DNA from 2 places in the Cellvibrio fibrivorans genome. Region 2 is predicted to be linked to the other one. Evidence: predicted binding sites of a transcription regulator. Region 2 holds the regulator's gene; the other holds the start of a gene.

Region 1 (6,139 bases), on a different contig from region 2:
CGTTAATTGTCGGGCTGGGTTATTTTTTGCGAGAAGTTCACCTCGCAACGCGCACCGTGCGAATCCAGATTATCAAACCTGCCGAATAATCTGGATTCGATGATCCTGCAGAAGGAAAAGGCTTCGGTCTCAGTAATACTTCAGCTGCGTCGCTTTACCATGAAATACTTTGTATGAAAAAAAGGTATAGCCGAGAATAGTGGGCAGTACCACGATTACGCCATACAAAATAAACATCAGCGACTCCGGCGCACTGGCGGCTTGCCAGACATCCAATTTATTTGGCACAACATAGGGATAAAAACTGTAAGCCAAACCGATAAAACTTAACAGGAAAATCATCGCGGCCGAGGCAAAAGGAATCCAGCAGCCAAAATCGTTAGGATAAGGTGCGCGTCTTAAGTAGCGATCTGCAATAAAAAACAGAACAAAACAAAATACCGGGATCACCCATAAGATAATAACCAAAGGTGTGCCAAACCATTTATCAAAAATAATATCACTGACGAGTGGATTGACTATGGATACCGCAACAATTCCCAGTAACATTAACCACGCGCAACGACGCGCCCACCATGCGGCGCGTTTTTGTAAATCCCCTTCTGTTTTCATTACCAACCAGGCGGCGCCGATAAAAGTATAACCGGCCGTCACACAAATTGCGCTGAGCGCGGCAAATAGATGCGCAGCCAAGGTATCTTCAAAACCCATCACAAAAAGGCCAAGCATATAACCTTGTGCCAGGGTGGCGAGCAGTGAACCCACTTGAAATGTGCGGTCCCATAATTCCTTGTGGTCCTCCGGCGCTTTAGCGCGAAAGTCGAACGCGACCCCGCGCAGGATCAAACCGGCGAGCATGACCGTTACCGGTAAATATAAATTCAATAAAATCATGCTGTGCGCCAACGGAAACGCAATTAATAAAATGCCTATGCCTAACACCAGCCAGGTTTCATTGGCGTCCCAAAAAGGGCCGATACTGGCGATCATGGTATCGCGCTGCGCCTCGGAATCTTTTGGTAATAAAATGCCGACACCAAGATCGTAGCCATCGAGAATTGCGTAAATAAAAAATGCGAGCCCCATCAAACCAATAAAAATAACGGGTAACCAAAACGCCTCGCCAGATAAAGTGCTGATATCAGTCATGATTCATTCCTCACAAATTTTCTTCGACGAGTTTTTCTTGCAGGGTGTCAATTTCTTCAGGGCGATCTACTAGCACGGCTTTTCTTGCCATCACAAACAAGGTGCGGATATAGGCAATCAGCAACACAACATAGAGCGTTAAATAAATCGCCAGGGAGGTGCCGACATTGCTCGCGGGTGTTGTGGTAACGGCATCAACGGTTTTCAATACGCCAGTCACTAACCAGGGTTGGCGGCCGATCTCGGTGACGTACCAACCTGCCAGCGTCGCAATCCAGCCGGAGAATGTCATGCCGACAAATACTTTTAGCATCAGCGGCGATATTTCATTGCGGCGATAAATTTGCCAGCAGCCAATCCATGAGACTAACAGCATCAGCATGCCCACACCTACCATGATGCGGAAGCCATAAAACAGCGGTCCAACGGGTGGATGTGCATCGGGGAATTCATTCAACCCTTTGAGTTCGCCATCACTGGTGTGCGTTAAAATAATACTTGCCATGTTGGGGATTTGAATCGCGTATTTATTGCTTTGGGTTTCTTTATCTGGAATGGCAAATAACACCAAGGGCACATTTTTCTCGGTATGCCATACCGCTTCCATCGCTGCAATTTTTGCGGGTTGGTGATGCAAAGTGTTAAGCCCGTGCATATCCCCTAAAAATATTTGCAGAGGAATTAAAAACGCAGCAGCGATAGTGGCATTCTTGAGCGCAAGACGTGGTGCCGGTTTGTGGTCATCTTTTAATATGCGATACGCAGAGATACCGGCAATTAAAAATGCTGCAGTTAAACCCGATGCAATCAACATGTGTGCTAAACGATAGGGCATGGACGGATTAAAAATAATTGCCCACCAATCCAGCGGAAAGGCTTTCATGGTGTCGCCGACCTGGCGCATTTCAAAACCGGTGGGAGTTTGCATCCACGAATTCAATGCAATAATCCAGAAGGCCGACATGCTGGTGCCGAATGCCACCAAAAAAGTCGCGAGTGTGTGCACTCGGTTGGATACTTTATTAATTCCGAACAACATAATGCCTAAAAAAGTCGCTTCCAGAAAAAATGCCGTCAGCACTTCATAGCCAAGCAATGGCCCCGCAATATTACCCACGGTTTCCATATAGCCCGGCCAATTGGTGCCGAATTGGAAACTCATGGTGATGCCGCTGACCACGCCCAGTGCAAACGTTAATGCAAATACTTTTACCCAAAAGCGATAGGCGCGCATCCAGACTTCGTCGCCGCTGCGGTTGTAGCGAACCTTGAAATAAAATAAAAACCAGCAGAGTGCGATGGAAATAGAAGGAAATAAAATATGGAACGAAATATTAGCCGCGAATTGTATGCGTGAAAGCATGAGTGTTTCGAGCATGTCGGTTACCTCGATGATGAAACGGTCACTTCGTTGATTCTTTTTTGCTGCCCAATAAACGGTCTTTCATATCCAATACTTTTCCGATGCTGCTGCCGAGCTTGAGTAATTTGCCGAGCTGGGCGGAATCGAGTCGCTGGATTTCCTGTGTCCAGAGCGTGAGCATTTCAATTAATTCGTGCATTTCGCGCATGCGCTGCTGCGCATATTCTTCTTCGGCGTTAGCGGGGGTATCAATCAACAAGTTGCGCAGCGTTGATAACGTTGGGTCAATTTCACGTTTGCGACGCTGCTCAATCAGGGTCTTGGCAATGTCCCACACATCGCCCGGTGCTGAATAAAATTCTTTGCGCTCGCCCGGCCGGTGTTGCAGCTTAACCAGCTCCCAAGACATTAATTCCTTTAATCCCATGCTCACGTTAGAGCGGGAAATGCCGAGTGCTTCGGTGATGTCATCGGCGCACAACGGCTCTTTGCTCAAGACTAACAGGGCATACATCTGCCCGACTGTGCGGTTGATCCCCCAGCGGCTGCCCATTTCGCCAAAGTGAAGGATGCAGGATTGGATCATGGGGGTAAGGGGAGTCGTCATATAGGTCTTCCGGATATTCTGTAATTTCAGTATTTACTGAAATTACAGAATTATTTGATTCTGGTCAAGCTTTGCCTGTTTTTAGTTCTTGCGGATGCTTTGCTTCCAGGGGTGTTGAATCCCTTTTTTATGTTTGTTGCCGCACCGAACCGGGGTGTTTTTCTTTCTATAGTGGGATTGTTGTATCCCGGACTCGATCACATTAGCTATTTAAGCTAGAGGTCGATAAGGGGATAAAAAGGGGAGTTGCTTGTTATCTATGGCTCCCGTATTGAACTTAATTCATAGAGAGATAATCATCATGAACAAAGATCAAGTAAAAGGCTCAGTGAAGCAGGCTGCAGGTAAAGTGCAGCAAAAAACCGGTGAAGTTATTGGCAGCGAAAAACAGCAAGCCAAGGGCATCGCCAAACAAGTTGAAGGCAAAGTCCAAAAAGGGATCGGTGATTTGAAAGATAATCACAAGTAAATGCTCCACCAAAAGTGATGGAAAACTTTGTTCATCCCGACGCAATGGATTGCGTTAGTCTCTGCATCCCATTTGTGTTCTGCTGTGTTTTAACCTCTTTCATTCAATCTCGCTTTAATTACATCAATATCTTTTTATCGAGCAAGTCACACGAGTAGTTTTTGTGCAACACGCTTCTGCCTCTTTTTGTATCTAAGGCATTTCTCCTGAATGTGCTATGTGATTCTATGGCATCGCTCCGGTTCTATTTTGTAAATATGTTGGATTTTTTGAATTTTCAGTATATTCTGAAATTACAGAAGTATTTGATGTCGATCAAATAGAGGTGCAGGAAAATGTGGGATGCCAACGCGGTTCGCCCTTGGTTGGTGATTTGGCTGTATCTGATTGCCCTAGGGCATTTGGCCTGTGCGGTGGGTATGACTTGGCTGGTGGATTCGCCGTTGTTTGCAGATTATCACCGGCGCGTTTTGGTGGCGTTCGGTTTTCCTGTTGATCAAAAAGAAGTTATGGCGCTGCATAGTTGGTGGATGGCACTGTTCGGCGCGACCCTGCAGGCATTTTCCCTATTTCTCTTCGCGCTAGTGTATTTTGCCAATCGTTACCGCTGCGCTGCAATCTGGCTGTGGTTGGGGGCTGGTATTTTGTTGTGGGCGCCGCAAGATATTTATTTCTCTCTGCAGCGCGGTGTGTGGATACACTTGTGGGTAGATCTCGCTGCTGTTGGCGCAATTGTGCCGCCATTGTGTATGTTGTGGTGGTGGGATCGCAAATGGAAACAGAAGTGATGGTGTTGGAAGCCAAATATCCTCCTGCTGTAAATCCTGGCGATCAAATAATACTGTTTGATGCGGTATGCAAATTATGTAATCGCTGGAGTCGCTTTATTATTCGCTTCGACAAACAGCACCGCTTTACGCTTTGCTCAGTACAATCTGAGCAAGGACAGGCAATTTTGCAATGGTTCGGTTACCCACTTGATCGGTTTGAAACGATGCTGCTCGTGCAAGGCGATCAAGCGATCGCTAAAAGTGATGCATTTCTTGAAATAGTACGGCAATTGCCGTTGCCTTGGCCTTTGCTTGGTATTGCAAAAATTCTCCCGCAGAAAGTGCGCGATTGGTGCTATGACCGCATAGCATTGAATCGCTACGAATTATTTGGGAAATATGAATATTGCCTTTTGGCAAACCCTGATCATGAACGACGTTTTTTGTAGGATTATTTCTAATAAATAACAGCTATCGTGGTAGTTTTATTGAATGATATTTAAGTTAGGGGCGAATATGGATATTGTGCACAATATTGAATTTTTACGAGCCGAGTATGAGCGGATTCGCGCTAAAGGCTATCTCCTCGCAGGAGATTTGAATGATCTACCTCAGCGCGCGTCTGTCTATTATCACTTATATGAAGATTCAGGTGGTAGAAACGTATTTCCATTAATTGCTGCACATGGAGCACTTTGGGCTAGCGGCTATTTCTCAAAAGGAATGCGAATAGGGCGGTTTTTAGCACTTCAATATTGTTTCAACTTCACGAAAATGCGCGATAAAATGCAATTGCTGAGTGCTTTTGCGAATGCATTTAGAGATATCAATAGAAGAGTCTGTGCGGAAGCCTACGCTATATATCATTTTAGCAAGCTCTATGGAGATGCTATTTCCTCCAGTGAGATAATCCCCTCTGAATTATTGCAAATACTTAACGAGTGCCACAGCTCGCAACGAAGTGGTAATCATTTTGATTACGGACAGCGATTAAAATTATTTTCAGCTTTTTTTCTGTGGGAGCAAGAAACGATTGTTGCTCCTGCTGTCGCTGATGCCATAAAGGAATTTGATTGGCCATTGGTTAAATGTCTGGCAATGAAGCCCTGCATTGAGTTTTCCTATTTTGGTAAGGGTGGAGGATTACAGTTTTTTGATTTTTCTTCTAAGGTGGAGAGGATTGAGCTTGGTATTCAAGCCTTTAAATTGGCAGAGCATGTTGGCGTTAAGCATGTTAAGCATGTTGAGCAAGCGCTGCAATTTTATAAAATATTGCCTTTAAGTTTCTTTAAGGATACATCATTATTTTTTACTAGATTGCAGGAAAATTTAACGCTACATAGATGCGCAGTGACTAGTTTACGCAAAGAGATAACTTATGATTAACGGTGAGGTTTCAGTTGATGCCGAAAAGTTCTTGAATGATTGTCAGCAGGCATTTACTGCCGGTGCCCTGCAGCGCCTGGTGTTATCCAAATACAAGGGCGCAGAGGTGGATTTAAATCGCATCACGATTCGCCCGGTGCAGATTAGAGACCAGCAACTTCTATCGTTTTTGTACGAGTATCGCACCAACCATGTGACTAAAAATTTGGCTATCGAAGCGGCGATTGTGCAGTTGCGACAGTGGCTCGGTAGTGAGTTCCACAATGCCCACATGATTAGCGACGAATGGGAAACCCAACTGAGTTTTAGCAAAAAAGGCAAAGTGTTGATCAATAAAAACCGCAACAAAAATTCAGCACCGACCGGCGATAGCAGGGCTGTGCCGCCTGAGTTGG
Region 2 (6,139 bases):
TGTTGCTTGGCAACCATGTGAGTTGGATTGACTGGGCGGTATTACAACTCGCCAGCCCGCGCCCGGTTCGCTTTGTTATGTTGCGTGCGATTTACCAACGCTGGTATTTGAAGTGGTTTTTCGATTTGTTTGGTTGCATCCCGATTGAATCCGGTGCACAGAGCCGCAATGCATTGGATACGGTTGCAGCAAGTTTAAACAACGGCGATGTGGTGTGTTTATTCCCTGAAGGTGCGATTAGCCGCACCGGTCATTTAGGTGAATTTCGTCGCGGTTACGAACGTGCCTGTGAAAAAGCCAATGACGATGTCGTTATTGTTCCCTTTTATTTACGCGGTTTATGGGGCAGCCAATTTTCGCGTTCATCTGCCCACTTAAAAAATAAAAACCGCCCGTTGCTAAAGCGCGATTTAATTGTCGCATTTGGAAAACCGCTGCCTAAAGAAACCAAGGCGGATGTGTTAAAACGCCGCGTGTTGGATTTATCGATTCGCTCATGGCAAGAATATGTAGACAGTTTGGACACCATTGGCCGCTGCTGGATTGACGCTGCTAAAAAAATGGGTAACCAAATGGCAATTATCGATACCATGGGTACAGAGCTGAGCGCACATCGTGCGCTGGCCGGCGCCAGTGCCATCGCCAGCCGTATCGCCAAATTACCCGACCAGAATATCGGTGTACTTTTGCCGACCAGTGCTGCTGGTGTGCTCACCAACCTCGCGGTAATTCTGACCGGAAAAACCCTGATCAATTTAAATTACACAGCAAGTCAAAGTGCTTTTGCATCGGCACTTACGCAAGCAAATATAAAAACCGTATTTACCTCTGCACGCTTTTTGAAAAAACTGGAGGACAAAGGCATTCCTGCGCACAGTTTATTGCAAGGCGTCAATGTGGTTGCGATGGAAGATTTTGCAGGCAGCATTTCTACCGCCGAAAAAATTGCCCGTTTATTATTGATCAAAATACTACCTGCATTTGTGTTAAAAACACTCTGGGCGCGGAAACAAAAAGCAAATGATATCGCCGTTATTTTATTTTCCAGTGGTAGCGAAGGTATTCCCAAAGGTGTACAGATTAGCCACAAAAATATTATCGCCAACGTTAAACAAATTACCGATGTATTAAACGTAGAAGAAAAAGATGTAGTAATGGCAAACCTACCGCTGTTCCACGCATTTGGTCTAACAGTGACACAGTTTATGCCGCTGCTCGAGGCTGTACCTATGGTATGTCACGCTGACCCGACGGATGCATTGGGCAGCGCCAAAGCCATCGCACAAAATCGTGTAACCGTTTTATTCGGTACATCTACTTTCCTGCGTTTATATTGTCGCAACCACAAAATCCATCCACTCATGTTAGAGAGTTTGCGTTTGGTGGTTGCTGGTGCAGAAAAACTGCAAGAAGAAGTGCGCACCGCATTTAATCTGAAATTTAATTTGTCGATTTATGAAGGGTATGGCGCAACCGAAACCACCCCCGTCGCTAGCGTCAATCTGCCCGATAAAATCGATACCCATTACTGGCAAGTGCAAGCAGGCAACCGACCCGGTTCCGTGGGCATGCCCCTGCCCGGCTCCAGTTGTATGATTGTTGATCCGGTTACATTTAAGGAATTGCCCACCGGTGAAGCAGGCATGATTTTAATTGGTGGTGCGCAAGTGATGGTTGGCTATTTAAACAATCCAGAAAAAACGGCCAGTGCTATTAAAGAAATACAGGATATGCGCTGGTATGTAACGGGCGATAAAGGTGTGATTGACGAAGACGGCTTCTTGTTTATTCAGGATCGCTACTCGCGCTTTGCTAAAATCGGTGGCGAGATGGTCAGCCTCACTCTCGTTGAAAGTGCATTGAAAAAGGCCATCAACAACGATGCTATCGATGTGATTGTAGTTGCGATTGATGATGCCAAAAAAGGTGAACGCTTGATCGCCATCACCAACGCCGAAGTGGCAAAAGATGAAGTTCGCACTGAAGTATTGCAGCAAGGTCTAAATGCGCTCGCGATTCCCGGAGACTGGATGCAAGTAGAAGCAATGCCATTATTAGGCTCAGGCAAAACGGATTTCAGTTTGGCGAAGAAGATGGCGAGGGAGTGGAGTGAGGTAGGTACAGCGGCAGCTACCGAGACCACAGCGTAATTACTATTGGTGTGCTTGGGCGAACAATCGCTCAAGCACACATTCAAAATCAACTATTTACCGCCCCAACCAAAGCTGCAACAATCACGTTATCAAGCCATCCCTGCACAAATCCTATCAGGGGTAACCGTTCCCTTGAGGTTCCCGCGCCATGACCGTCAACCAAACCATTGTAAAAACACAGGATTCCAGTTGTCCTCACGATAAAAAAGTGAGCTGCGGCAACTGCCGATTGAATACCATCTGCCTGCCTATCAGTTTGCATATAGAGGATATTGATCGACTCAACAACATCATTCAACGCGGTAAACCGCTGCAAAAAGGGGATTATTTGTATCGTGCCAACGACCCCTTTGACTCTGTGTATGCCATTCGCTCAGGGGCGGTAAAAGCCATGACTCTCAGTGACAATGGCGAAGAACAAGTCACCGGGTTCTATTTACCGGGCGAAGTTGTGGGGATGGATGGCATTGCCGACAACCGCTATACCAACTCCGTAGTTGCACTGGAAACAGCATCAGTATGCGAAATCCCGTTTAATCGTATGGAAGAATTAAGCCTGCAAATTCCCAACCTGCAGCGCCATTTCTTCCAACTTATGAGCCGCGAGATTACCCAGGATCAGCAAGTTATTACGTTGCTTAGCAAAAGCAGTGCAGAAGAGCGGATTGCCGCGCTGTTGCTAAGTATCTCCAGCCGCAATAGCCGCCGCCAATTATCGGCTAATGCCTTTCGTTTACCCATGTCGCGTACTGATATCGGCAACTATTTAGGGTTGACCATAGAAACTGTCAGCCGCATTTTCACCCGTTTGCAAAAACAGGATGTCATCACTGTGGATAAAAAAGAAATTCTCATTAAAAACATGGAACAGCTACGCAATATCGCCAATGGCGACACCGAAAACTAGAACATAACGAGCAACCATCGATGACCGACCAAAACCGACTGGAAAAAACCCTCGCTGCATTTGATGCGGCAAATTTACAAGACCCAAATACTGAAATAGTGGATGGCAAAGCCGTTGCCAAAGAATGGATTTACGCCCAGCGCATGAGCGCACAATTACATAAATTCTGTGCAGCCCCGTCAGAAGCATTGCAACTAGCAACACGCAGCCAGCACATATGCCGCTGGAAAAGCCCGCGTAGCGATTACCCTATGGATAGGAGCGGCTATAAAAAATGGCGGCTGGATCTGGCGCAGCTACACGGCGAAATTGCCGGCGACATCATGGCAGAACATGGGTATGACGAAAGCATGATTGCGCGGGTGAAAGATCTACTGCTGAAACGCAGCTTGAAACGCGACGATGAAGTACAGGCGCTAGAAGATGTCATCTGCCTGGTGTTTATTGAATTCTATCTGGAAGATTTTGCAAGCAAGCACGATGAAGAAAAACTCATCGATATTATTCGCAAAACCTGGAACAAAATGTCAGAAAAAGGCCACGCTGCCGCCCTAAAGCTACCTTTATCCGAATCCATGCTGGGTCTGGTCGGCAAGGCGTTAAGTGCAAGCTGATCGCGATTTAGCGTTTAATAACTATCCAACATCCACAACAGCAATCCCACATTGATAAAAAGGAACATACCGTGTATCTAGCTCTTAAACATCTTCATCTAACTTTTGTTGTGTTATCGCTGCTGGCTTTTTTCGTACGCGGCATCTGGTTGTTTATGAACTCCAGCATGCTTAGCAAAAAATGGGTAAAAATATTGCCACATATCATCAGCACCATTTTATTGGTAAGCGGGATAGTGCTGGCAGTACACCTGAGCATGTCGCCCGGAAGCCAGACTTGGTTGATGGCTAAAATTATTGGTTTGGTCGCTTATATCGGTCTGGGTATTGCCGCATTCAAAGTGCCTAATCCTAATGCGCGCAAACTACTCTGGGTGAGCGCATTAATCGTATTCGCTTATATCGTCAGCGTTGCAATCAGTAGAAACCCGCTGGGCTTTTTTAGCTAACTACACAGCCTGATTCGTTGTTACCCAAGGCAGCCGAGCGCTGCCTTTTGTTTGCCCGCTTTGACCCGCCCCAAAAAATTGATTCTTCAACGTTTGCAATTTCGCAGTGAACTCCTAGGCTTAAAGCTAATAGCTATATTCAGGCTTAATTTTATTTACAATACTTGACGTTTTTTAAAAAGTGATTTATATCACAGTCCAGTTGTTCAGCTTTCATATAACTTTAATAATCGGTGAGCCTGCTATGAAAAAAATCCTACTAACCATCGCCCTGCTGTCGCTATCGCAATTCGGTTTCAGTTGCGATGAAGCCTGCAAACGCACCAAGGCAGAAGCTGCCAACAATATAAAATTTGCCAGTTATCTGAATGCCAAATACTGCAAATCGACTGGTCTTGATTTTTTGTTACAGGGGCGCAAAAGCCTGCAAGCCTATCGCGACAAACAACTCCCCACAGCTCATCGCGGCGGTGCCAAGAATATTCGCCACTTTATTATGCAACGCAAAGACTGGCTGCAAGAATGCGACAACTATTTGCAGCTGACTGAGCAGGGTAGAATTTTCCGTGATAAAGACAGCACCGATAAAATCATCTCTGCAATGACCGGCACTGCTGCCGAGCTGGAAAAAATTATGAAGCGCCCCAAAGTCGAAGTTGAAAGCCTGGAGTTGGTGACCGCACCGGCAGCACAAAAATTTGATGATTTATTCAAGCTGGTTGATGCACATTATTTGGAACTGCAAAGACGCGGGTTACTTTGAGTTACCAACCAATCGCCATTTCGCTTCCGTAAAAAAACCGGCGTTTTGATACGCCGGTTTTTTTATGGGATTCAAATTATATGGATACAATTTCAAGCTCAAGAATTCTTTTTCAACGACAGCACTGAACGCTGAGGTTTATCGGGCCGATCAGCAAAACGTTTGGCCAACTCTTCGCGCGCTTTGATAGCTTCTGTTTTTGCATCCTGCACCGGGCTGGATTGCCAGGATTTAGGTGCACTGCCACCTGCCTTCGCCAGAAACTCCAATCCAGAACGTAGCAGGCGCGCCTGATCAACAAAGCTCATCCCTTCCGGAAACTTACCGGGATACACCTCGGAAGGATCTTTTGGATTACCTTCAATACGAATAGTGAATCCGCTGGCATGGGTTGCCGTGCCTGTAGCCATGTCGGCTGTCCAATCGTCAAAATTCATAGATACCACAAGTATTTATTAACGGAAACGGCATTAAAGCATAAAGTAATTGTGTGACAAAATAGCTAAATACTATTTGATGATGGGCGCTTTGTTTCGCCCACTGCTTTTAACGACAACCGACGCTGCTCCTCGCGATGCTCCAGCTTTTGGGCGCGACGCAACTGACGCTCCGGGGGCAGAACACCTATGTGGGCTTGATTGCGCTGCTTGGCCAATTCGATTTGTTTCTGGCGTTCGGCAAAACGTGTGGTTTGCTCTGGCGTCAACTTGTCAAAGCAGCGCGGGCAGCAGACACCCAACATGTAATGTGCAGAGTTTTTGTCTTCTTCAGTGATGGGATAACGGCAGCCATGGCATTGGTCGTAAACACCTTTTTCAAGTTTATGATTAACGGCCACGCGATTATCAAATACAAAACATTCGCCACGCCACAAACTTTCTTCTTCCGGGACCTCCTCCAAATATTTAAGAATCCCGCCCTCCAGGTGATACACCTCATTAAAGCCCTGCTCTTTTAAATAGGCAGTGGATTTTTCACAACGAATGCCACCGGTGCAAAACATCGCCACTTTTTTGTGTTTGGCAGGATCAAGGTTTTCTGCAACGTAAGCAGGAAACTCCCGGAAGGTTTCGGTTTTTGGATCAATAGCGCGCTCAAAAGTCCCTATCTCATACTCGTAAGAATTACGAGTATCGATCACCAGCACTTCAGGATCGCTAATCAGCGCGTTCCAATCGCGGGGTTTAACATAGGTACCCACAATTTGTTGCGGATCTATGCCGTTAACACCCATGGTGACGATTTCTTTTTTG

Evidence for each region. Region 2 encodes FNR, which switches genes on or off when oxygen is low (the NO sensors DNR and NnrR bind a similar motif). Its sites were predicted from a motif close to TTGATNNNNATCAA; they were not measured.
Region 1: a site for FNR is predicted at 3,174-3,187, ahead of J2X05_RS15665 (GbsR/MarR family transcriptional regulator). Genes of this name have one in related genera too.

Annotation. Positions count from the first base shown of each region.
Region 1 is NZ_JAVDVX010000006.1:58,858-64,996, reverse strand. It holds gene J2X05_RS15680 (DUF2721 domain-containing protein) at 1-89, shown strand, start outside; gene J2X05_RS15675 (cytochrome d ubiquinol oxidase subunit II) at 130-1,149, opposite strand; gene J2X05_RS15670 (cytochrome ubiquinol oxidase subunit I) at 1,160-2,527, opposite strand; gene J2X05_RS15665 (GbsR/MarR family transcriptional regulator) at 2,553-3,119, opposite strand; gene J2X05_RS15660 (CsbD family protein) at 3,421-3,588, shown strand; gene J2X05_RS15655 (hypothetical protein) at 3,924-4,376, shown strand; gene J2X05_RS15650 (thiol-disulfide oxidoreductase DCC family protein) at 4,361-4,807, shown strand; gene J2X05_RS15645 (hypothetical protein) at 4,875-5,744, shown strand; gene J2X05_RS15640 (class I SAM-dependent methyltransferase) at 5,737-6,139, shown strand, end outside.
Region 2 is NZ_JAVDVX010000002.1:31,158-37,296, reverse strand. It holds gene J2X05_RS05055 (acyl-[ACP]--phospholipid O-acyltransferase) at 1-2,150, shown strand, start outside; gene fnr (fumarate/nitrate reduction transcriptional regulator Fnr) at 2,302-3,060, shown strand; gene J2X05_RS05045 (DUF4202 domain-containing protein) at 3,081-3,674, shown strand; gene J2X05_RS05040 (SirB2 family protein) at 3,746-4,123, shown strand; gene J2X05_RS05035 (hypothetical protein) at 4,368-4,886, shown strand; gene J2X05_RS05030 (hypothetical protein) at 4,985-5,323, opposite strand; gene trhO (oxygen-dependent tRNA uridine(34) hydroxylase TrhO) at 5,389-6,139, opposite strand, start outside.